DNA from 4 places in the Micromonospora sp. NPDC048905 genome. Region 1 is predicted to be linked to each of the others. Evidence: riboswitches for the same ligand, from Rfam matches in the RefSeq annotation. Region 1 holds a riboswitch; each other region holds the start of a gene.

Evidence for each region. A riboswitch is a leader RNA that binds a small molecule or an ion and turns the genes downstream of it on or off. The one in region 1 is predicted to bind cobalamin.
Region 2: another riboswitch for cobalamin. It lies ahead of AB0C01_RS05260 (ribonucleoside-diphosphate reductase subunit alpha); the one in region 1 lies ahead of AB0C01_RS12670 (acyl-CoA thioesterase).
Region 3: another riboswitch for cobalamin. It lies ahead of bluB (5,6-dimethylbenzimidazole synthase); the one in region 1 lies ahead of AB0C01_RS12670 (acyl-CoA thioesterase).
Region 4: another riboswitch for cobalamin. It lies ahead of AB0C01_RS05295 (CbtB domain-containing protein); the one in region 1 lies ahead of AB0C01_RS12670 (acyl-CoA thioesterase).

Annotation. Positions count from the first base shown of each region.
Region 1 covers NZ_JBEZFV010000004.1:284,369-290,316, reverse strand. Annotated here, with positions in the region: gene AB0C01_RS12685 (Dyp-type peroxidase) at 1-1,046, opposite strand, end outside; gene AB0C01_RS12680 (copper chaperone PCu(A)C) at 1,043-1,642, opposite strand; gene AB0C01_RS12675 (copper resistance protein CopC) at 1,707-3,740, opposite strand; cobalamin riboswitch at 3,871-4,086, shown strand; gene AB0C01_RS12670 (acyl-CoA thioesterase) at 4,217-4,729, shown strand; gene AB0C01_RS12665 (zinc-dependent alcohol dehydrogenase family protein) at 4,825-5,817, shown strand.
Region 2 covers NZ_JBEZFV010000002.1:64,773-70,720, forward strand. Annotated here, with positions in the region: gene AB0C01_RS05260 (ribonucleoside-diphosphate reductase subunit alpha) at 1-2,119, opposite strand, end outside; cobalamin riboswitch at 2,315-2,532, opposite strand; gene AB0C01_RS05265 (enolase C-terminal domain-like protein) at 3,097-4,491, shown strand; gene AB0C01_RS05270 (FadR/GntR family transcriptional regulator) at 4,501-5,223, shown strand; gene AB0C01_RS05275 (ATP-binding cassette domain-containing protein) at 5,328-5,948, opposite strand, start outside.
Region 3 covers NZ_JBEZFV010000001.1:902,150-908,097, forward strand. Annotated here, with positions in the region: gene AB0C01_RS04295 (sigma-70 family RNA polymerase sigma factor) at 1-163, opposite strand, end outside; gene AB0C01_RS04300 (bifunctional 5,10-methylenetetrahydrofolate dehydrogenase/5,10-methenyltetrahydrofolate cyclohydrolase) at 383-1,282, shown strand; gene AB0C01_RS04305 (alpha/beta hydrolase) at 1,603-2,304, shown strand; cobalamin riboswitch at 2,400-2,600, shown strand; gene bluB (5,6-dimethylbenzimidazole synthase) at 2,629-3,255, shown strand; gene AB0C01_RS04315 (vitamin B12-dependent ribonucleotide reductase) at 3,311-5,948, opposite strand, start outside.
Region 4 covers NZ_JBEZFV010000002.1:72,503-78,450, reverse strand. Annotated here, with positions in the region: gene AB0C01_RS05315 (acetamidase/formamidase family protein) at 1-474, opposite strand, end outside; gene AB0C01_RS05310 (polysaccharide deacetylase family protein) at 570-1,616, opposite strand; gene AB0C01_RS05305 (histidine phosphatase family protein) at 2,244-2,849, opposite strand; gene AB0C01_RS05300 (CbtA family protein) at 2,846-3,616, opposite strand; gene AB0C01_RS05295 (CbtB domain-containing protein) at 3,607-3,810, opposite strand; cobalamin riboswitch at 3,845-3,995, opposite strand; gene AB0C01_RS05290 (amidohydrolase family protein) at 4,235-5,113, shown strand; gene AB0C01_RS05285 (ABC transporter permease) at 5,433-5,948, shown strand, end outside.

The DNA.
Region 1 (5,948 bases):
GCGGTCGGCACGCCGTCGTAGTTGTAGGGCCGGCGCAGGATCTTCAGCCGGTCGTCGGTTTCTCGGGCCCGGGTGAGGTGGGAGAAGTCGGGGATGACGGTGAGCCCGTCGGGGCCGGTGGCGGCGAAGTCGGGCTCGTCGTGCTCGGCGGTGCCGGTGAGGGGCGCGCCGGTGTCGAGCCGCCGCCCGATGGCGAGTTCGCGGTCGGTGCGGCCGAGCAGGTCCCAGGTCTCCATGTTCATGCTGATGCGCCGTACCACAAGGGTGGTGCTGTCGCGAAGCCACGCCGGGCCGTCCGGCACCCACAGTGCGGTGTCCAGCGGGGTGCCCGGCCGGGGGTTGGCTGTGCCGTCGAGCTGGCCGAACAGGTTGCGCTGCGTGTGGCCGCCCGTTTCGACTCCGGGGCTGCGCCGGAAGCCCTGCTGGACCCAGCGGACGACGGCGAAGGGCCGGCTGTCCTTGATCAGGACTCGTTGGGCGTGGGCGACGGTGACCGCGTCGTCCGCGCAGATCTGCACCAGCAGGTCGCCGCCGGACCAGGCCGGCTGGAGTCGATCGACGCGGAACGAGGGCAGGTCGGTGACCGAGGCCGGCCGCCGGTCGTCGACACCGGCGGCCCGGTACAGGCCGGGCCCGAAGCCGAACGTCACCGTCAGCCGCGCCGGCAGAAGCCCGAGTTCGGCCTCGGTGTCGGCAAGCGCGGGTTGGCCCTGGGTGAGCCGGGCGGCGTCGTCGGTGAGCAGCCGCAGCATCCGCCCCAGCGCGGCCCGGTCGGTGCCGGGTCGCAGGGTGAACGCGACGAATGCCGCGTGCGCCTGCGGTTCGGTGGCGACCCCGGCCTGCCGGGCGCCGTGAAACGGCTCGACCAGGCCGCCCACGCTCGCCGCCAGCGTCGTGTCGGCGATGGTCGCCGGCGGTGGTCCGGTCTGCCCGGCACGGGTCACGGCGATCGCGGTCCCGCCGGCCACGGCACCGCCGACGGCGAGAGCCCCGCCGGTGAGCAGGCCACGCCTGCTCACCGGCCGGACGGGTGACGTCTCGGTCACGACGCCGGGCTCATGCTCATCCCCGGCGTAGCGCTCGTGCCGGGCATGGGCTCGCCGTGCCCGGGGGCGTAGCTCTCCTGCGCGCCGGTGAACGGCTTGGCCACCGCGCGGAACTGCTGGGTCCGGCCGTCGGCGAAGGTCAGGGTGACTGTCAGCTCGTCTCCGGCCTGGACCGGCTTGGTGAGGTCCATCAGCATCAGGTGATCGCCACCGGGCTCCAACGCGTGCGTGCCCTTGGACTTGATCACGATGCCGCCCTGCTTCTGCCGCATGACCATCTTGCCGTCCTTCATGGCCATCTCGTGCAGCTCCATGGGCGACACCTCGGTCGTGGCGCTGGTCAGCGTGACATCGCTGTCACCGTCGTTGACCAGGGTCCCGAAGGCCGCCGTCATCCCCTTGTCGGCCGCCTTGACCCACGGGTCACGAATGCCGAGCACACCGGCGTCCGGGTTGGCCGAGACCGACGCGGACGGCGCGGGCGGCGCTGCCGACGGAGAGTCGGACGAGCCGCAACCCGCGGCGCCCACCGCCAGGATGGCGGCGGCGAGGACGGTGGCCAAGTGGCGTGAACCGAACGGGTTGGTGCTGCGCATGTGTTCTTCCTCCGATGATCGCTGCTGGCTGGATGGTCGGCCGCAGCGGGGAGAAAGTTCCGGCTCAGGGCACGTTGATCGTGAACTCGGCGGTGTGCACCTTGCCGGCGACCTGGAAGTCGAAGAACGCCCGGTACCGGCCCGAACTCGGGGCGGTCAGCCAGAACTTGACCGACCCGTCGACCAGCTCCGGCTCGGGGTGGACGTGCACGTACCCGAGGTCGCCCTCGCGGACGACGACCAGGTGCCCGTACGCGCCCAGGTACGGCTCCAACTGCACGGGCACGGTCGGGTCGGCGCTGACCTTGAAGTGCATCGGCGCCGTCACCCCCACCGTCGGGGTTCCGGTCATCGACACCGCGTACGGCCCGGCCTTCGCCTGGGCCTGCACCGGTGGCAACGCGGTCGGGGTGTGCGCGCCGGGCACGGTGTGGTCGACGCCCAGCACGAGCGGAATCTGCGTGTCGTTGGGCGCGGTGACGGAGAAGTCGGCGTAGACGCGGTAGCCGCCGGGCCGGGCCAGTGTCAGGGGGACGCTCCAGGTGCCGTCGGCCGCCATCGTCGGGTGCAGGTGCTGGTAGCCGGACAGGTCACGGCCGACCACGATCAGGTGCAACGGCTTGTCGTGGACGACCGCGAAGCGGGTCGCCGGTTGCCGGTCGGTCCCGACGATGCGGAACCGGTAGTCCGCGCGTACCCCGGGCGGTTGGGACCGCTCCAGTGGTTGCAGGGTGTAGCCGCCGGCGCTGACCGTCGTCCCGGTCGCCAGCGTCTCGCCCGTCGCGCCGTCACCGCGATGCGTGTGCGGCCCGGTGCCCGCCGGGTGTTGGTGCCCGTCGTTCGCGGCGCCCTCCTGGCCCGGGGCGGGCGGACCGCCCGCGGGCTGCCGGGCGCTGCGGTCCGCCGGGTTCCCGTCGCCGGTCCCGATGCGGGCCAGACCGAACCCGGCCAGCAGAGCGATCACCAGCCCGCCGACGAGCAGCGCAAGGTGGGTGTTGCTCAGCCGGGATCCGGGCGCTGCGGCGGCGAGATCCGTGTCGGGCCGTGCTCCGGGCTCGACCGTGGGCTCGCCGTCCGTACCGGCGACGGTTTGATCGGTCGGCGTCGGATCGACCGCGACGCCCGTGCGGGCCGTGACGACCGCGTTGCCCTTGCGTGCCGCCGGCACGGTGGTGGGCCGCCGCTTGTCGCCCGGAGCCGGCGCGACGACGGTCCTGCGACCGTCGGCCTTGCCACCGCCGATGGTCTTGCCGCCGGTGGCCGGGCCAGTGCCGGCCTTGTTCGTGGGACGGGCACCGCCGCCGCGTCGACCGGAGGTCGCCGGCGAGGTGCGGCCCCGGCCGGTGGGTCTGCGGGTGGAAGCCGATCGGCGACGCCAGAAGATGTACGCGGCCACCGCCCCGGCCGCCGCGACCACCACCGCCCAGCCGGCCAAGGCCACCGTTCCGAAGCCGCTCTCCTCGGTGGACTCGGTCGACGGAGCCGCCGCAGCCGGCGGGTTGGACGGATCGTCCGCGGTGGTCGGCACCGCCGAGGCCTGCCCGGACGTGTTGTGCTGCTCGGTGGCGGCCACCAGCGCCGGGTCCGGTTGGGTCGACGGCGGGCTCCACCCCTTCGGCGCCGCGGCCACCCGCCCGTCGTAGCGGAAGGTCAGGGTGCCCCGCACGGTGTCGCCGTCCGAGGCGACCGACAGGTAGCTCACCGAATACTGGCCCTTGGCGGGCAGGTGGGCGACGGTCACCACCGCGGGGAACCCCGTCGTGTACTCCCGTGGCTCGAACTGCCCGTTGACCAGGAAGTACTCCCGTACCGGCTTCTCCAGCGGCTTCGGCTCCCCCTGCGACCAGCCGTCGTCGACCCGGGTGCCGTCCGGGGCGGTGACCGTGAAGAACGCGTTGGCGGCGGCCTTCTCGGTGAAGTAGAGCCGCACCGCCGTGAAGGGCTCGCGCACGGTGGAGCCGCCCGCCGGTGTGGACTCGGCGAGGGTCCCGTGAGCCGCGGCGGGTTGGGCGGACGCGAGCAGGGCGACCGCCGAGGCGAGGAGGAACGCGAGGAGGCCCGAGATCACCCGCCCGCAAGTCTGGGGGAGACGACGCATCTGGATATCCTCACCCTCGCGAGACTTTTTTCAAGAGGTGGCGATCTTCTTCCTCCGACGACAAAAGTTGACGACGAGGTCGCGGGCCGTCGCAGCGGGACGCCCCGGGTGGACACATTCCCTGGCCAGCTATGCTGCCGACGGCGCTGGTTCGCCCCGTCGTGACCGGCTGGGCGTCGCAAGAGGGAACCCGGTGGAAATCCGGGGCTGCCCCGCAGCGGTGAGTGGGAACGACCGCCGTCATCAGCACTGGGCCCATCGGCCTGGGAAGCGACGGCCAGTAGGGGACCGGCGCGACCGGTCAGGCCCGCGAGTCCGAAGACCTGCCGGCGCCGCGTACACAACCGTGTGCGCTGCCGGCGGCCTCGCGGGTGGGCTGAGCGGGTGACGGGCCGTGCGTGTGGCGCACGGCCAGGTCCTCGTCAGCGCGTGTCCGCGACCCGGCGGTGTGGTTTCCCGAGGGACGGACTACCGCTGTGCACGACACCACCACGATCGCCGGCCGAGCGCCGTCGGCGTCGCACCTGACCCTGTCGCAGATCATGGACCAGCACCACACCAACCTGATGGGTACGGTGCACGGCGGCCGGATCCTCAACCTCATCGACTCCGTCGCCGGTGTGGTCGCCGCCCGGCACTCCGACGGGCCGGCGGTGACCGCTGCCATCGACGAGACGGCGTTCCTCCGCGCGGTGCGGGTCGGTGACGTCGTACACGTCGATGCCCGGATCACCTGGGCCGGCCGCAGCTCGATGGAGGTCGCCGTCAAGGTGACCGCCGACCGGTGGGACCGGGCGGTGCCGCCCACCGACGTGGCCACCGCCCACCTGGTCATGGTCGCCATCGACGACGACGGTCAGCCTCGTACGGTGCCGCCGCTGCTGCCGGAGACCGACGGGGACCGGCGACGGTACCGGGAGGCGGAGATCCGCCGGGAGCACCGGCTGGCGCTGCGACGCGCGTTGCTCGACGGCGCCGACGACGCCTGACGCGCCCGTTGTGACGGTGGCCGGTCCGAGAACCCGCCCCACCGCCGATCCGGTCGGATAGCGTCCACGAGAGGCCCCGATCACGGAGAGTGTGGATGGCGATGCGCGCTGCGGTGCTGCGGGAGTTCGACGTTCCGCTGACGATCGAGGAGATCGACCAACCCAGCCCCGAGCGCGGGCAGGCGCTGGTGCGGATCGTCGCCAGCGGGGTCAACCCGCTCGACACGAAGATCCAGGCGGGAAAGGCCGCGCACGCACGCATCCAGCTCCCCGCGGTGCTCGGCCTGGACCTCGCCGGCGTCGTCGCGGCGGTCGGTGCGGAGGTGACCGACCTCGCGCCGGGAGACGAGGTGTACGGGCTGTGCGGGGGCGTGGGCGACCTCCAGGGTTCGCTTGCCGAGTACGCCGCCGTGGACACCCGACTCCTGGCCCGCAAGCCGAACACCCTCTCCATGCGGGAGGCCGCCGCGTTACCCCTGGCGGCGATCACCTCCTGGGAGGGGCTTGTCGACCGGGCCGGGGTCCGGGCCGGCCAGAAGGTGCTGGTGCACGGCGGCGCCGGTGGCGTCGGTTACGTGAGCGTCCAACTCGCCCAGGCGCGCGGCGCCGCGGCGTACGCCACGGGCGGGCCGGCGAGCATGTCTCTGATCGAGAGCCTGGGCGCGGTAGCGATCGACTACACCTCGACAAGCGTCGAGGAGTACGTGCAGAGGTACACCGACGGTGCCGGGTTCGACATCATCGCCGACAACGTGGGCGGCGCGACCCTCGACGCGTCGTTCGCGGCGGTGCGCACCTATCACGGCCACGTGGTCAGCGCGTTGGGCTGGGGGTCGCACTCGCTCGCCCCGCTGTCGTTCCGGGGAGCGACCTATTCCGGGGTGTTCACTCTGCTGCCGCTGCTGACCGGGCAGGGCCGCGAACACCAGGGCGACATTCTGCGCGAGGTCGCGGCGCTGGCCGACGCCGGCATGTTGCGCCCGCGACTGGATCCACGCACGTTCACGCTCGACACGGTCACGGACGCCCACCGCCTGGTCGCCAGCGGCACCGCGAACGGCAAGGTTGTCGTGGACGTCGCCGGTTGAGATGCGGGGACCGTCCCTCCGATCTGCAGGGCGCGTCGCGCCGCTGCGGGCCGCCCTTTGACCCTGGAGCTTCTGCGTCGCATTGCTGCCGCGCCCTGGCGTCTCGTAGGCGTCAAGGCGCTCGTGACGAC
Region 2 (5,948 bases), on a different contig from region 1:
CCAGGAACAGGTTCAGCGACTGGGACTGGTCGATGAACGGGGCACGGGCGGCGGCCAGGTCGATCAGCGCCCGCTGCGGCAGTTCCCAGGCGGTGCGGAACAACTCCCGGACGCCGGCCGGCAGCTCGGCGATGTCCTGCACCGACCCCTCCGCCCGCTTGATCGCCGAGCGGATCCGCTCGGTCCACAGACCGCGGGCCTTCAACTCGCGGACCAGAGCGGTGTTGACCTGGAGGAACTCCCCCGACAGGGTCTCGCGCTTGAATAGGTTGGACACCTGCGGCTCGATGCACTCGTAGCACCCGGCGATCGAGGCGATGGTCGCGGTCGGCGCGACCGCCACGAGCAGCGAGTTGCGCAGCCCGTCCGTCGCAACCCGCTGGCGCAGCGCGTCCCAGCGCGCGGTCTGCGTACCCTCGACACCCCACAGGTCCGGTTGGAGCTGGCCCCGCGCGGCCCGGGTCTGCGGGTACGCCGGGTGCGCGCCGAAGCGACGCGCCAGGTCGGCGGAGGTCTCCAGCGCGGTCAGGTACAACTCCTCGCTGATCCGGGTGGACAGCTCCCGCGCGGCCGGTGAGTCGAACGGCAGCCGCAGCGCGAAGAAGACGTCCTGAAGGCCCATCAGCCCGAGCCCCACCGGCCGCCAGCGGGGGTTGCTCGCCGCCGCCTGCTCGGTCGGGTAGTAGTTGATGTCGATGACCCGGTCCAGGAAGGTCACGGCGGTACGGACGGTGGCGCGCAGCCGCTCCCAGTCGATGCCGCCGTCGCTGAGGTGCGCGGCGAGGTTCACCGAGCCGAGGTTGCACACGGCGGTCTCGGCGTCGCTGGACACCTCGATGATCTCGGTGCACAGGTTGGACAGGTGCACCACGTTGCCGTCCTCGGCGGTCTGGTTGCACAGTCGGTTCGCGGCGTCCTTGAAGGTCATCCACCCGTTGCCGGTCTGGGCGAGGGTGCGCATCATCCTGCCGTACAGCTCCCGCGCCGGGACCTGCCGCACGTGGCGGCCCTGCGCCTCGGCCTGCCGGTACGCGGCGTCGAACCGCTCCCCCCACAGGTCGGGCAGCTCGGGTACCTCGTGCGGGTCGAACAGTGACCACATCTCGTCGGCCTCGACCCGGCGCATGAACTCGTCCGGGATCCAGTTGGCCAGGTTGAGGTTGTGGGTGCGGCGGGCGTCCTCGCCGGTGTTGTCCCGCAGTTGCAGGAACTCCTCGATGTCCGGGTGCCACGGTTCCAGATAGACGCAGGCCGCGCCCTTGCGCCGGCCGCCCTGGTTGACCGCGGCGACGCTCGCGTCCAGTGTGCGCAGCCACGGCACGATCCCGTTGGACTGCCCGTTGGTGCCGCGGATCAGTGCACCCCTGGACCGGACCCGGGAGTACGCGATGCCGATGCCGCCGGCGAACTTGGACAGGTTGGCGACCTGGGCGTACCGCTGGTAGATGGAGTCCAACTCGTCGCGCGGAGAGTCGACCAGATAGCAGGAGGACATCTGGGTGTGTCGGGTGCCGGAGTTGAACAGTGTCGGCGAGCTGGGCAGATAGGCCAGGCTGGACATCAGCCGGTAGAAGCCGACCGCCTCGTCCGGCGTCTGGGACAGCCCGCAGGCCACCCGGAGCAGCCAGTACTGCGGGGTCTCCAGCACCAGCCGGCTGGTGGGGTGACGCAGCAGGTACCTGTCGTACACCGTGCGCAGGCCGAAGTACTCGAATCGTCGGTCGCCGTCGGGATCGACAGCGTGGTCGAGCATCGGGGCGTGGGCGGCGACGAACGCGGCGGTGTCGTCGGCGACCAGGCCCTCGGCGTGGCCGATCCGGATCGCCGCGCTGAACGAGGTGACGCCCTGTCGACGCACCTCCTTGTCGACGTAGCCGGACAGCAGCCGGGCGGCGAGGCGCGAGTACTGCGGTTCCTCACCGATCATCTCGGCGGCGGTCTGGATGGAGAGCCGGTCCAGCTCGGCCGTCGTCGCGCCGTCGTACAGGCCGCTGATCGTGCGGGTGGCGACCCGCATCGGGTCGACGTCGGCCAGGTCGTCGGCCCACCGCTCGACCGCACGGACGATCTTGTTGACGTCCACGGACTCGGTGGTGCCGTTGCGCTTGCGCACCTGCATCGGCGTGCGCCGGACGGCCGCGTCGCCGCTGACCGGGACTGCCTCGGTGACTGTCACCACTCACTCCTCGCGAGTTCGAGACCTGATGGCCCCTCGAACGCGTGGAGACGGACACCAACGGACGCCACGCCGGCACGGCGTGGGTCAGGTGGCGTCGGCCGTCCCACGCGGCCTCGGACCGCCGCCCACCCGGGTGCGGGTACGCGGCGCGCTGGCAGGTCTTCGGACTCGTGGGCACGACCGGGTTGGCCGGTCTCCTACTGGCCGTCGCTTCCCAGACCGCTTCGTGGCCCAGTGCTTCTGACGGCTGTCGTTCCCACTCACCGCTGCGGGACAGTCCCGGATTTCCACCGGGTTCCCTCTTGCCTCGACCACTCCGGATGAGCGGCCGAACCAGCTGCGTTCGACACCATATATAGGGACGCTGCGGTTGTCACACCCCACATGTCGGTCTCGGGCGTGTCGACGGCGACCTCCGTGACGGTCATCACCGGCCACGCCGACCAGGCCGAGTCGCGCCGGGGCGCGGTGGACCGACACCCGCGCGGCGCGCGGTACACGAGCAGGTGTCGACATTCGGAAAGGTGTGATGTATTAAGTCTTTAGATGTAAGGATCCCTACCTATACTTAGGCGTCAATGTAGTTATCCGGAGTGGACATCTAATCTTCTGAACCACTCCTCATATCTCGCACCACCGTCCCCATCGGGCCGGCGGTGCCGCAGCAGTGCCCGGGCCGACGACGAGGTGCCGCCCGTCGAAGGTGCCTACCAGCGCGGCGAATGTTGGTACCACCGCATTCAGGGCTCGCGGATCGGGTACGGCGATCACGGGGACCGCGCACCGACGAATCTCCAGCACGCAGAAACATTGGATGTCTTCGATACCCGACGGATCGACGTCGTTGACGCGTCGGATCGACCCTCCGTATACTCCCAGAGATCATCTGATCTTTAGCCTAACCGGGCGAGGAGCGCATGCCGCAGATCACCGCCGTCACTGTCGAGGACGTCCGCTTCCCCACCTCCCTGACCGCTGACGGCTCCGACGCCATGAACAAGGACGGCGACTACTCGGCGGCCTACGTCGTCCTGCACACCGACGGCGTCGACAGCAGCGGTGCGCCACTCGCGGGCCACGGCCTGACCTTCACCATCGGCCGGGGCAACGACATCGTCGTCGCGGCGGCCGTCCATCAGGCACAGCGCCTCGTCGGCGTGGACGTCGCGACGATGGCGGCGGACATGGGCGCGGTCTACCGTCTGCTCACCTCCGACTCGCAACTACGCTGGCTCGGCCCGGAGAAGGGTGTCGTGCACCTGTCGCTGGCCGCCGTCCTCAACGCGTCGTGGGATCTGGTCGCCCGGGTCGCCGACAAGCCGCTGTGGCGGCTGCTCGTCGACATGTCCCCCGAGCAGCTCGTCGACATCGCGGACCTGCGCTACCTGTCCGACGCGCTGACCCGGGACGAGGCGCTGGCCATCCTGCGGGCCAAGGAGAGCACGAAGGCGGCCCGTCTCGCCGAGCTCGACCGGACCGGCTACCCCGCCTACACCACCTCGGCAGGCTGGCTCGGCTACGGCGACGACAAGCTGCGCCGGCTGTGCCAGGAGGCGGTGGACACCGGCTACGGCTACGTCAAGCTGAAGGTGGGCGCCAACCTCGACGACGACATCCGCCGGTGCGGCATCGCCCGGGAGATCCTCGGTCCGGACCGCAACCTGATGATCGACGCCAACCAGGTGTGGGACGTCGGTCAGGCCATCGAGTGGGTCAAGGCCCTGGCGCAGTTCGAGCCACTGTGGATCGAGGAGCCGACCAGCCCCGACGACATTCTGGGCCACGCCGCCGTGCGCCGCGCCGTCGCTCCGATCAGAGTCGCCACCGGCGAGCACTGCCACAACCGGGTGATGTTCAAGCAGTTGTTCCAGGCCGAGGCCATCGACTTCTGTCAACTGGACACCGGCAGGTTGGCCAGCATCAACGAGATCGTCGCCGTGCTGCTGCTCGCCGCGAAGTTCGACATCCCCGTGTGCCCCCACGCCGGCGGTGTCGGGCTGTGCGAGATGGTCCAGCACGTGTCGGTGCTCGACTACGTCGCGATCTCGGGAGATCTCACCAACCGGGTCACCGAGTTCGTCGACCACCTGCACGAGCACTTCACCGACCCGTGCATCATCCAGGACACCGGCTCGGGCAGCGGTTACGTCCTGCCCAGCCAGCCCGGTTACTCCACCCGGATGCGCCAGGAGTCGGTCGAGCTCTACCGGTTCCCCGACGGCGGCTACTGGGCGGCGACGGACCCGACTACGGTGTCATCTTCGGAGCCGTACGTGATCGCGGGTGGGACGGCCACCCCCGCCGGCCGCTAGGGGGATGTCATGTCGCGCACCGACGAGGTGGTGAACGGCATCAAACGGATGATCCTCGAAGGGCGTTTCAAGCCCGGGGACCGGCTGCCCATCGAGAAGGACCTCGCCGAGTCGCTCGGCGTCTCGCGGGGCTCGCTGCGCGAGGGGATGTCGGCTCTGTCGATCCTCGGCATCGTCAACATCCGCCAGGGTGACGGCACCTACGTCACCAACCTCGACGCGCCGCAGCTGTTGGCCCCGATGGGCTTCGTGGTCGACTTCCAGGGCCAGGGCGACCCACGGCACGTGCACATCGTCCGGCGGCTGTTGGAGTGCGAGGCCGCCCGCCTGGCGGCGACCAGGATCACCGACGAGGCCCTCGCCCAGGCGGGCGAACTGCTCGACGAGGCGGCGCGGATCGCCGGTCGGTCGCCGCAGGAGCACGAACGGATCATGGAGATCGACATCGCGTTCCACCGGATCATCGCGGTGCACGCCGACAATCCGGTGCTCGTCGGTCTCATCGAGGCGTTCGCCGGGCGTACCCTGCGCGGGCGGCTCTGGCGGAGCCTGCACGAGGAGGGCGCGGACCGGCGTACCCACGACGAGCACGTCGCGATCCTGAAGGCCCTGGTGGCCCGGGACCCCGAGCGTGCCCGGATCCGGATGGCCAACCACCTGATCGGGGTGGAGGAATCGCTGTACGGGCAACCCGCCGACGGTGACGCCAACGTCGAGCCGGCGCGGTTCTGAGCAACCACCTCGGCGTACGACGGCGCGCCGCGCACCCGCCCGGGGCCCGGCGGCTCCGGGGCGCGCCCTCGATCATGTGATCGCGCGCGCCCCGGCCGACGAGGTCAGCGGTCGTCCCGCTCTCCGCCGGTGCTTCCGGTCATCGCCGCGACCAGGTCGTCGGTGGTGACCTCGTCCGCGCGCAGCCGGGCCGCCCGCCGGCCGAGCCGCAGCACCTCGACCCGGTCGGCGATCTCGAGCACCTGCGGCATGTTGTGGCTCACCAACACCACCGACATGCCGGCGTCCCGAGCCCGCCGGACGACGTCGAGCACCCGCCCGGTCTGGACGACACCGAGCGCCGCGGTCGGCTCGTCGAGGATGACCACGTTCGTCGCCCAGATGATCGCGCGCGCCACCGCGACGCACTGTCGCTGCCCACCGGACAACATCGCGATCGGGGTGGTGACCCGGGGGATCCGCACGCCCAGTTCGTCGAGGGCCGCGGCAGCGCCCTGCCGCATGGCGCGCTTGTCGAGCAGCCCCAGCCGGCCGAGCGGTCCGGAGCGCAGGATCTCCCGACCGAGGTACAGGTTGGCGGCCACGCTGAGATCGTCGGCGACGGCCAGGTCCTGGTAGACGGTCTCCACCCCCGCACGTCGGGCGTCGACGGGCGTGGAGAACTGGACGGGACGGCCATCCACCCGGATCTCGCCCTCGTCGGGCGGGTGCACACCGGACAGTGT
Region 3 (5,948 bases), on a different contig from region 1:
GGAACACGTCGGCGGTCAGGTCGGCGGCGAGGTGCGGGTCGTCGACCCGCCGCGCCACGAACCGGCCCACCGCCTCCAGGTGCCGCCGGTAGAAGACCTCGAAGGCCACCGGATCGGCCCCGATGCCGGAGATGTCACCTCCCGCTTCGCTGGGCTCACGCACAGGCTGTCCCCTCTCGTCACTCACACCTCTTCTTCGTAAGCCGGACCGCTGGTGTTACCAAACCCCCCGCCCGAGGCGGCACGGGCCGGTCAGCTGGGCAGTCGCCCCGTTGATGCGGCATGATCGAAGCACCGGCGACTGGCGGCACGGGGATGGTGAAACCATCGGGGAGCCTCTCGCGGGCGTCGACCGCCTGGGCGCCTGCGTGGAGAATCCGTCATGACCACGACCAGTGGATCCGCGCAGCACCACACCCCGTCTGGCACGGCTCGGCTCCTGCCGGGCGCACCCGTCGCCGAAGCCGTCCTGGCCGAGACCGCCGCCGCTGCCGCAGCACTCCGCAGCCGCGGGATCACACCGAGCCTCGCCACCATCCTCGTCGGCGACGACGACGCCAGCGCCGGCTACATCGCCATCAAGCAGCGCCAGGCCGCCGCGCTCGGGTTCGCCTCCCCGCACGTGCATCTGCCCGCCACCGCCACCCAGGCCGAACTGCACCAGGCCATTGCCCGCTTCAACAGCGATCCCGCCGTGCACGGACTGCTCGTGCAGTACCCCGTGCCGGGGCATCTGGACTACGACGCGGCGCTGCTGACGATCGACCCGGACAAGGACGTCGACGGCATGCACCCGCTGAACATGGGGCGTCTCGCCGTCGGCCTGCCCGGCCCGCTGCCGTGCACCCCCGCCGGCATCGAAGCCCTCCTGGCGTACCACGAGATCCCCGTCGCCGGTCGTGAGGTCGTCATCCTCGGTCGCGGCGCCACCCTTGGCCGCCCCCTGGCGATGCTGCTCGCCCAGAAGCGTCCGACCGCCAACGCCGCCGTCACCGTCGTCCACACCGGCGTGCCCGACTGGGACCGCTACACCCGCCGCGCCGACATCCTCGTCGCCGCCGCGGGCGTACCCCGGATCGTTCGGCCCGAGCACGTCAAGCCCGGCGCCGTCGTCATCGGCGCCGGCGTCCGCTACGAAGGACGGCGCCTCCTACCGGACGTGGACGAAGCGTGCGCCGAGGTCGCCGGCGCCATCACGCCCCGGGTGGGCGGCGTCGGTCCGACCACCGTCGCGATGCTGTTCCGCAACGCGGTACGCGCGGCCGAGCGCGCGAGCGAGTAGCCCGGCAGGTGCGTCGGGGGAATTGCGGACAACCGCACCGCCACGGGCGCGAGTTTGCTATCCAGCGGCGCTCAGCAAGCAATACGGGAATGAGCTTGGATTCGGCCCGAGCCAGGCAACGTGTTGTTGATCACGAGCACACCGCCGCCGATCGGGCTTGTGGCTCGGCTCATAGTCATCCGCGCCTTGCTACCCAAAAGTAGCGGCATATATTTCCGCTGTCCTCGGTCGAGATGGGGCGCTCCGGTGATGCACGACGGCGTGGTCGACGACGAACTCCAGATCCGATCATTTGAATACATGCGGGCAGGAACATCATCTTGAACAGCATTCCGTCGCTTCTTCTCGTGCACGGTGCCTGGCACGGGCCCTGGGTCTGGCAGTCGCTCATCGAGCAGTTTCCGGATATCGACATCCACACCGTCGCGCTACCCAGTAGCGGCAACGACCCCGCTGCCCTCGGTGACCTCTACGACGACGCTGCCGTGGTCAAAGCCGCCGTCGCCGCCATCGACGGACCGGTCGTGGTCGTCGCCCACTCCTACGGTGGCGCACCAGTCACGGAGGCGCTCGCTGCCGCGGACAACGTACGCCGAATCGTTTATCTCGCCGCTTTCCAGCCGGATGTCGGCGATTCGCTCTTCTCCACCGCCGGCGGCGTTGCTCCGCCGTGGTGGGAGGTTCACGAGCGGACGGACCTGAAGGGCAGGGGTCACATCGAACCGTCGCAGCCCCGAGAGGTCTTCTACAGCGACGTCGATCCGGAAATCGCGGAACAGGCCGTTGCACGACTCGGGCTTCAGTCCTGGGCCTCGACGCAGCAGCCGCTGACCGAGGCCGCGTGGCGCACCATTCCCAGCACCTACCTCATTTGTGCGGCCGACAACGCTCTTCCGCCCTTCGCGCAGGAGCTCATGGCCAAGCGGGCCGAGCGGGTGTTGCGCATGAACTCCTCGCACTCGCCGTTCCTTTCTCAGCCCGCCGAGCTGGCCGCGCTGATCCGGGCGGAACTTTCCGCCTGAGGCAGACGGCGCGGGTAGCGGCCGTCGACCGGCCGGACATGCGACCGGGCGACGGACCGCCACCCCGTAGGCAGGGGCGGCCGCTATGCTGCGCGGTGGCACAAACGTTGCGAGGTGCCCCGCGCGAGTGGGGAGAATCGGGAAGCCGGTGTGAGTCCGGCACGGGCCCGCCGCGGTGACCGGGGAGCTGCCACCCACGCGTACCAGACGCAGCCACTGGCCCTGAGGGGCTGGGAAGGCGGGTGACCAGCGGAGATCCGGGAGTCCGAAGACCGGCCTCGCGTCATCGCCCCGTCAGGGGCGCGAGCGCAGCGGGAGCCTGCCTTGAACAACGGACTCTACGAGACCATCCACCGCCGTCGGGACGTACGTGCCCAGTTCACCGGGGCGCCGATCCCCGCGGAGACGTTGGATCGGATCCTCACAGCGGCGCACGCCGCGCCGAGCGTCGGTCTCTCCCAGCCCTGGGACTTCATCCTGGTCCGCGATCCTGAGCTGCGGCAGGAGTTCCACCGACACGTGGAGCGGGAGCGGGACACCTTCGCGGCCACTCTCGACGGTCCGGCGGCGGAACGCTTCGCCCGGATAAAGATCGACGGTGTACGAGAGTCGACGTTGTCGGTCGTGGTCACGTACGACCCGGAGCGGGGTGGGCCGGCCGTACTCGGCCGTCACGCGATCGCCGACGCCGGCCTCTACTCGGTCTGTCTGGCGATCCAGAACCTGTGGCTGGCCGCAACCGCCGAGCAGCTCGGGGTCGGCTGGGTCTCGTTCTACCGGGAGCCGTTCCTGCGCGACCTGCTCGGCATCCCGGCCACCGTCCGCCCGGTGGCGTGGCTCTGCCTCGGCCCGGTCACCCATCTGGAGGAGACGCCGGACCTGGAGCGGCACGGCTGGCGTCAGCGACGTCCGCTGTCGTCGGTGATCCACCAGGATCGCTGGTCCGAGTGACCCGCACACAAACGAGCCCCGGGCGCGCGAACGCCCGGGGCTCGTCGCTGACGTGTCAGCTACAGCCGCTGGTGGAGCCGCAGCCCTCGCAGACGTAGCAGCTACCGGCGGGGCGCATCTTCGTACCGCAGGTGAAGCAGAGCGGCGCGTCGGCGGCCTTGCCGATCACGGCCTCCAGCAGTTCGGTGCTGGAACCCACGCTCGGAGCCGGCTTGGCGGCGGCCACGTCGGCCATCTCCTGGGCCGGCTGGGCGACGGCCTCCGACTTGGCCGGGGCCTCCACCGGAGCCGAGGACGCCATCGCGGTGAGCTCCGCGCCGGTGACGGCGGCGGCCTCCGCGTCGGCCTCGGCCCGCAACTGGGCGGCCCGCTCCGAGGCGGTGAAGATGCCCAGCTCGGCGCGGCGCTCGTAGGGCAGGAAGTCCAGCGCCAGGCGACGGAAGATGTAGTCCATCACCGAGGCGGCCATCCGCACGTCCGGGTCGTCGGTCATGCCGGCCGGCTCGAAGCGCATGTTGGTGAACTTGCTGACGAACGTCTCCAGCGGCACGCCGTACTGCAGGCCGATGCTGATGGCCACCGAGAAGGCGTCCATCACGCCGGCCAGGGTCGAGCCCTGCTTGGACATCTTCAGGAAGACCTCGCCGAGGCCGTCGTCCGGGTAGGACGACGCGGTGAGGTAGCCCTCGGCGCCACCGACGGAGAAGCTGACCGTCTCGGACGGGCGCTTCTTCGGCAGGCGCTTACGCACCGGCCGGTACTCGATGACCTTCTCCACGGCGGCCGGCGCGGCCTCGACGGCGGCCGGCTCGGTGGCCTTGTTGGACTTGGCCACCGAGAGCGGCTGACCGACCTTGCAGTTGTCCCGGTAGATCGCCAGCGCCTTGAGGCCGAGCTTCCAGCCCTCGAAGTAGATCTTCTCGACGTCCTCGACGGTGGCCGCCTCCGGCATGTTGACCGTCTTGGAGATGGCGCCGGAGACGAACGGCTGGATGGCCGCCATCATCCGCACGTGACCCATCGGGGCGATCGTCCGCTCGCCCATGGCGCAGTCGAAGACCGGGTAGTGCTCCGGCTTGAGGCCCGGGGCGTCCACCACGTGGCCGTGGTCGGCGATGTGCTCGACGATCGCCTCGACCTGCTCCTCGGGGTAACCGAGGCTGCGCAGGGCGCGCGGCACCGTCTGGTTGACGATCTGCATCGAGCCGCCGCCGACCAGCTTCTTGAACTTGACAAGCGCCAGGTCCGGCTCCACGCCGGTCGTGTCGCAGTCCATCATGAAGCCGATCGTGCCCGTCGGGGCGAGGACGCTGGCCTGGGCGTTGCGCCAGCCGAACTTGTCGCCGATCTTGTTGCCCTGGGTCCACTGTTTGGTCGCCTCGCGGACGATCGCGGTGGCCACCGGGCTGGTCGGCTTGATCTCGTCGTTGGCGGCGGCGTGCTTGCGCATGACCCGCTTGTGCGGCTCGGCGTTGCGGGCGTAGCCGTCGTACGGGCCGACGACGCCGGCCAGCTCGGCGGAGCGGCGGTACGCGGTGCCGGTCATCAGGGACGTGATCGACGCGGCGACCGAGCGGCCCTGCTCCGAGTCGTACGGCAGGCCGGTGGCCATCAGCAGGGCGCCGAGGTTGGCGTAGCCGATGCCGAGCTGCCGGTAGGCGCGGGAGGTCTCACCGATCTTCTCGGTCGGGAAGTCCGCGAAGCAGATCGAGATGTCCATCGCGGTGATGACGAACTCGACGGACTTGACGAACTTCTCCACCTCGAAGCCACCGTCGGCGCGGAGGAACTTCATCAGGTTGAGCGAGGCCAGGTTGCACGAGGAGTTGTCCAGGTGCAGGTATTCCGAGCACGGGTTCGACGCGGTGATCCGCCCGGTCTCCGGGCAGGTGTGCCAGTCGTTGATCGTGTCGTCGTACTGCAGGCCCGGGTCGGCGCACTCCCAGGCGGCCTGGGAGATGGTGCGGAACAGCTTCTTGGCGTCGACGGTGTCGATCACCGAGCCGTCCAGCCGGCCACGCAGGTCGAAGCCCTTCTCGTTCTCGACCGCCGACATGAACTCGTCGGAGACCCGGACCGAGTTGTTGGCGTTCTGGTACTGCACGCTGACGATGTCGGAGCCGCCGAGGTCCATGTCGAACCCGGCGTCGCGCAGGGCGCGGATCTTGTGCTCCTCGCGCGCCTTCGTGACCACGAACTCCTCGATGTCCGGGTGGTCCACGTCGATGATGACCATCTTGGCCGCGCGGCGGGTCGCACCGCCGGACTTGATGGTGCCGGCGGAGGCGTCCGCGCCGCGCATGAAGCTGACCGGGCCGGAGGCGGTGCCGCCGGAGGAGAGCAGCTCACGCGACGAGCGGATCCGCGACAGGTTGACCCCGGAGCCGGAGCCGCCCTTGAAGATCAGCCCCTCCTCCTTGTACCAGTCGAGGATCGAGTCCATCGAGTCGTCGACGGCCAGGATGAAGCAGGCGCTGACCTGCTGCGGCGACGGCGTGCCGACGTTGAACCAGACCGGCGAGTTGAAGCTGAACACCTGGTGCAGCAGCATCCAGGTCAGCTCGTGGTCGAAGATCTCGGCGTCCGCCGGGCTGGCGAAGTAGCCGTACTCCTCACCGGCGGTGCGGTAGGTGGTGACCACCCGGTCGATCAGCTGCTTGAGCGACCACTCCCGCTCCGGGGTCCCCACCGCG
Region 4 (5,948 bases), on a different contig from region 1:
ATGACGCCCGGACTCGGCGGGTGGCATGCCCAGCACACCCAGGAAGGGTCGGAGCGTGACGGTGTGGCCGTGCTGGTTGCGGCCGGTCATCGTCACAGGGTCCAGGTCCCAGGAATGCACCACACCTTCCTGCTCGATGCCGTACCGCCGGTTGAAGCCGCTGGGCCAGCCGCCGGCCACGGTGGTGCCCCAGGTGGCCGGGACGACCGCGTCGATGCGTACCGCAAGGGTCTGACCGGCGCGGGCGCCGCGGACGGCGACCGGACCGATCAGCGCGTGCCCGTGGTCGGCTCGGTGCTGCGGCGCCCGGGGCCGGTCCCGGTTGTTCCCGCCGGGATACGGGCCGGCCGACCACCAGCAGTCCAGGGTGCGGTAGGTGACGGTGTCGCCGGGGTCGATGGTGAGCACGGGGGCGAAATCGGGGGAGAAGTGGCCGTGCAGGGTGTCGTCCCCGGGCGTGAGGGTGTGTCGCATCAATGCATGCTAGTGACACCTGACCCGCGCTGCGGGGTGCGCCTGTGCGGCGGGTGCCGCGGCACCCGCCGCACGGCGAGGCGGTCCGAGTGGGGTCAGCCTGCGGTGCAGGAGCGGATCTGCGGACGGGCGCTGCTGTTGCCGTTGGTCATCGTGGTGAAGCCGAAGGTGTTGCCGCTGCCGTTGGACCGCATGGTCATGACGGTGCCGCTGCTGTCCCAGGTGGCGGTGCCGTTCCAGATGGTGGAGACGCGCTGCGGTGCGGTGATGGCCACCACCACGGTCCACGTGCTGGCGCCGCTGACCGTCACCGACGTGTTGTACCGGTCGCCCCAGACGTTGGGGGTCGTCGCCGTCGCGGTGCAGCTGCCGTTGCCGGGCGGTGGGGTCCCCGTGCCGGGCGGCGGGGTGCCGGTGCTCGGCGGCGGGGTCGTGCCGTCGGGCGCGACCGCCCGACCGGTGGACGGCGAGATCATGCCGGGGCACAGGTTGCGGCTGGTCAGATTGGCCATGATCTGGGGAATCGCGTCGCGGGTGTTCTGGATCCCGTCGTGCATGAGGATGACCTGACCCGCCTGGAGGCGGCTCGCGTTGGACACGATCTGGCTGACGCTCGCGCCGTTCCAGTCCTGTGAGTCCACGTCCCAGATCACCTGGCGCATGCCGAGCGACGACGCGACCGACTGGAGGGTCGAGTTGGTCTCCCCGTACGGAGGCCGGAACAACTGCGGGCGGACGCCGGTGGCCGACTGGATCGCCGAGCTGGTCTGGGACAGGTCGGACTGCATCTGGGACTGGCTCATCGAGGTCATGTGGGCGTGGTTCCAGCTGTGGTTGGCGACCCACATGCCGGCGGACACCTGCGCCTGCGCCGCCGACCGGTTGTTCTGGACGTTCTGCCCGACGTTGAACATGGTGGCCCGTACGCCGTTGCTGCGCAGCACGTTGAGCAGCGCGCCGGTACCGCCGGTCGGTCCGTCGTCGAAGGTGAGGCCGACGTAGCCGTTGCAGGTGGCGGCACTCGACGGGGCCGAGGTGGCGGCGAGGACGACGCCGCACATCGCGGCGGCGGTGGTGAGGGCGGCCAGTGCCGCGCGCAACCGCCTCGACCGCGGGGCCGTGCTGGGGGAGACCTTGCTCATCTGATGCCCCTTCTCGCCGGCCGGACGCGCCCGGAACGCGGGCGGCACGGTCCGGTCAGGTGTGGGTGAGTGGGGAGGCCAAGCCGCATTCGTCGTGAAGCCGATTGCATTGACCTCGATGGATCGGAGTATTACAGCGGGATTTCCGATGCGTCAACAAGTTCCGGAAATGCTCCGGAACCGGTCAACGACAGCGTTCGGGATCGATCCCATGTTCATCGGGCGGTAACGGCCGGGGCACGTCGTGCGTAGCCACAATGGATCATTCCGGCGGATGCGTTGCCACCCGGAATGATCCGGAAGGGAGGCCGGAAGTATCGGTGGTCCCTGATCGGTCTCGCCCCGCCGTGATCGACTCGGCTTTCTGAGCCTCGGTGTGTCGCGCCAACCCGGACACCGCGACTTTCTGAAGACCGAGTTGATCACAGCGCTCCACGGCGCACGGCGCGGCACGGCGCACGGCGCGGCACGGCGCACGGCGCGGCACGGCGCACGGCGCGGCACGGCGCACGGCGCGGCACGGCGCACGGCGCGGCCGTCGGCGTTCGGACATTGATCGGCTCGGTGTGACGGGAGTCGGGGCATCGAGACACCGTGGATGCCCCGACTTCCGCTGACGCGAGTGGGTCATGCCGGGGAGTGGGCGCGCGGCGCGCCCAGTCGGAGCTGCCAGCGTGCCCCCCGACCGGTGAGCCGGACGATCGCCAGCGGCTCCACGTCCACCTGCCGGTAGGTCGCCAACGGCAGGTCGAGGGCGTGCACGACCGCGACCCGGATCACCAGCGGGTGGGTGATCGCGGTGATCCGCCGACCGATGCTCCGTTGCCCGTCCAGCCAGTGACCGACCCGGTCCCGTACCGCGGCGACGGACTCGCCGCCGTGCGGCGCGCAGTCCGGTGCGGCCAGCCACTCGTGCAGTGCCTGCGGCTGCTCGACGGCGATCTCCTCGAATGCCCGCCCGGTCCAGTCGCCGTAGTCACAGTCGGCCAACGCCGGTTCGATGGTGGGGTGCAGGCCGAGGGCGTCGGCGGTCTGGGTGGCCGCCGCCGCCGGACTCGACAGGCAGGCGTCGCCGGCACTCAGGTGCCCGCGCCGGTCCTGGCCGGCGTCGGCCAGGGCGCGGACGGCACGCAGGCCGCCCTCGTCCAGGCCGTCGTCGGGCCCACCGAAGCGGGCCCGACGCAGGGCGACGGTGTGACCGTGGGCGACCAGCCGGAGGCTGGTGGCGGTCACCTGCTCGGCAGCGCCGTGGCGGTCCGGCGACGCAGCTCGTGGTGCATCAGGGCCGCGAACACCAGGCCGATCCCGGTCCACAGCACCACCTGCGTGCCGAGCGAGGCCAGCCGGAAGTCCCACAGCAGGGCCGCCGGGAAGTCCGCCGGGACCTCCTGGAAGGAGGGCATCACCACGTAGGACACCACGGCGACCAGCAGGAACCCGCCAGCGGCCGCGGCCGCGCGCTGCCACAGCGGCGCCGTGCTGCCGACCGCGCGATAACCGAGGGAGCCGGCCCACACCGCCACCAGACCGAGCACCACCATCAGCAGGTAGGTGACGGTGCGCTGGTTGATGGTGGCCGGGTCGCCGACGGCCGGCGGATTCGCCGGATATTTCACGAACGGCACGATCACCGCGCCGAGCAGCGCCGCGCCGGCCAGCAGCAGTCCGGAGCGGCCGTCGTCGTAGGTCCGTCGCCGGCGGGACAGCAGGACGTACGCGGTGGCCAGCAGGCCGCCCATCGCGGCGCCGAACAGGCCGGTGGCCAGGAACAGGCCTCCGCGCTGACCGGTGCGGCTGACCAGGGCGTCCTGGTGGTCGTGCCCGCCGGCCGCGGGCTCGGCGTGCGTCGCCGCCTCCTCGATCGCGATGGCCGCCTCGACGCGCGGTTCGCCGGCGACGTAGGCGAACGCCCCGGCGAGCAGGCCGGCGATCAGGCCGGCGAGCAGGCCGCGGACGAGGACGGTGACGAACGGAGGAGCGGTGGTGGACGTCAGTGGCACGGGACACCCAGCAGGTGCCGGCCGTCGTGCATCAGCTCGTGCAGGTACATCCCGCTGCGCGAGACTGCTCCCTGATCGAAGGCGACGAGGTAGGCCAGCAGGCTGAGCATCACGACGGTGGCCAGCACCGTCCACAACAGACGGGAATCGCCAGCGGGACGGACCAACGGCTGGCTGGACGTGGAAGTAGACATAAGATCACGAACCTCCCCAGGGATGACGCGTCCCCATCGCAAGGCTGCGGACGACCGAGCGTCCTGGCTCGCGGCCCCGTTGAGGCGGGACCGCTTACAGTGGCGCGACCGCGCCGGAATCACACCGGCTTCCCTCGCGTCTCCGCAGATAGTGGGTCGACGGTATCGGTGTCGCCGCAGGTGGTCAACCCGGGACCTGGGCGGCCCAGTAACTCGCAACGAGCTGCGGTATCGACAAGCTTGAATTCTAAAGATATGATGCTTGGTTGCGCCAAAGCATCCGCTCGGCGACCCCGTCGGCGTGCTGTTACCGCTAACATGGTCAAACTGCCGGATCGGTTCCGTAACAACGAGTCGAGCCGGACGTCAGACCAATGACTGGGCGGGGTGGGGGAGAGCACGTGAGCACGCCAGGACATGTCCGATGACGAGCACCGAGGCCGCGTCGGGCCAGGGCATCGTCGACGCGCACCACCATCTGTGGGTCCGGGCCCGGCACCCGCAGCCCTGGATCGATCCGCACACCATGGCCGCGATCGACCACGACTTCACCCCGCTCGATCTCGCTCCGGTGGCCCGAGCCGCCGGAGTCACCCAGACCGTCGTGGTGCAGTCCATCGCGGTCCGGACGGAGACGCCCGAGCTGCTGGGCATCGCGGCTGACGATCCCCTCATCGCCGGGGTCGTCGGCTGGGTCGACCTCGCTGCCGACAACGTCGGCGATCGCCTCAACCGGCTCCGGTCAGCGCGCGGCGGAGAGCGACTGGTGAGTATTCGCGACCTCGTCCAGTCCGAGCCCGACCCGGCGTACCTCGACCGCCCGGACATCCGGCGGGGCATCGCCGCGGTGGGCGCCGCCGGCCTGGCCTTCGATCTGCTGGTACGCGACCACCAGTTGCCGGCGGCCACCCGGCTCGTCCGCGACCTGCCCGAGATGCGGTTCGTCCTGGACCACCTCGGCAAGCCCTCGCTCGGGCACGCCGGCCTCGGCGACTGGCCGCGCGACCTGCGGGCGCTCGCCGCCGAGCCCAACACGACGGCGAAGCTCTCCGGTCTGGTGACCGAGGTGGACGGTCCCTCGTGGACGACGGCCGACCTCCGGCCCGCCGTCGAGCACGCGCTCGACGCATTCGGCCCGGACCGGCTGATGTTCGGCTCGGACTGGCCGGTGTGCCTGCTCGCCTCCTCGTACGCGCGCTGGGTCGAGGCCCTCACCGAACTGCTGGACCCGCTGGGCGACGACGAGCGGGCGGCGATCTGGGGGCGGACGGCCCGTCGGGCGTACCGGCTGGACCCGGCGTGACGCCGCCGCGGCTCGCCGACTGACGGGCCGCACCTCGGGCCGGGCCTGTCGCTGAGCCGCAGGTTGTGCCAGTTTGATCAGACGTATGCCGGGCCTGTGCCGGGTCACCCCGACAACATGCCCGTAAGACCTTGGCAACATGAGTCAATGCGTGGCAAGGTAACGCCTGATCGAGGGAAACATCCGACCTATCTCGACGGGTGTGCGGGCACGAGCCCGCGCACCCCGCCGAGGAGGCGCGGTGGCTCAGAGGTTGCCGGCTCGCCGGGGAATCCCCCGTCGCGCGCCGACGCCACGCTTGGGGAGGTCAGATCCGACGATGAGTACCGTCGAGGCATCCGTCGGCACGCGGCGCGGCGAACTCAGCGACTGGTTCCGCGAACGGATCTCCCACGCCGTCTCCGAGCTGACCGCCGCGACCGCGCTCGTCGTCCTGTTCGTCGCGCTGACCGTCGCCAGTCCCTACTTCCTCACCGCGGACAACCTCTTCAACATCGGAGCGCAGACCGCGGTGATCGCCATCATCGCCACGGCGCAGACGATGGTCATCATCACGAAGGGCATCGACCTGTCCGTCGGATCGGTCGCCGCGCTCGCCGGCGTCGTGGGAGCGATGGTCGTCCGCGACCTCGGCTTCTCGCTCTGGGCGGCGACGGTGGTCGCGATCGGCGTCGGCGCGCTGGCCGGCCTGCTGAACGGGCTGCTGGTGACCGTGGCCCGGATCCCGCCGTTCATCGCGACGCTGGGCACGATGTCCGTGGGCCGCGGCCTCGTCTTCATCATCACCGGTGCGGTCGGCGTCTACGGCCTGCCCCGATCCTTCCAGCTGCTCGGT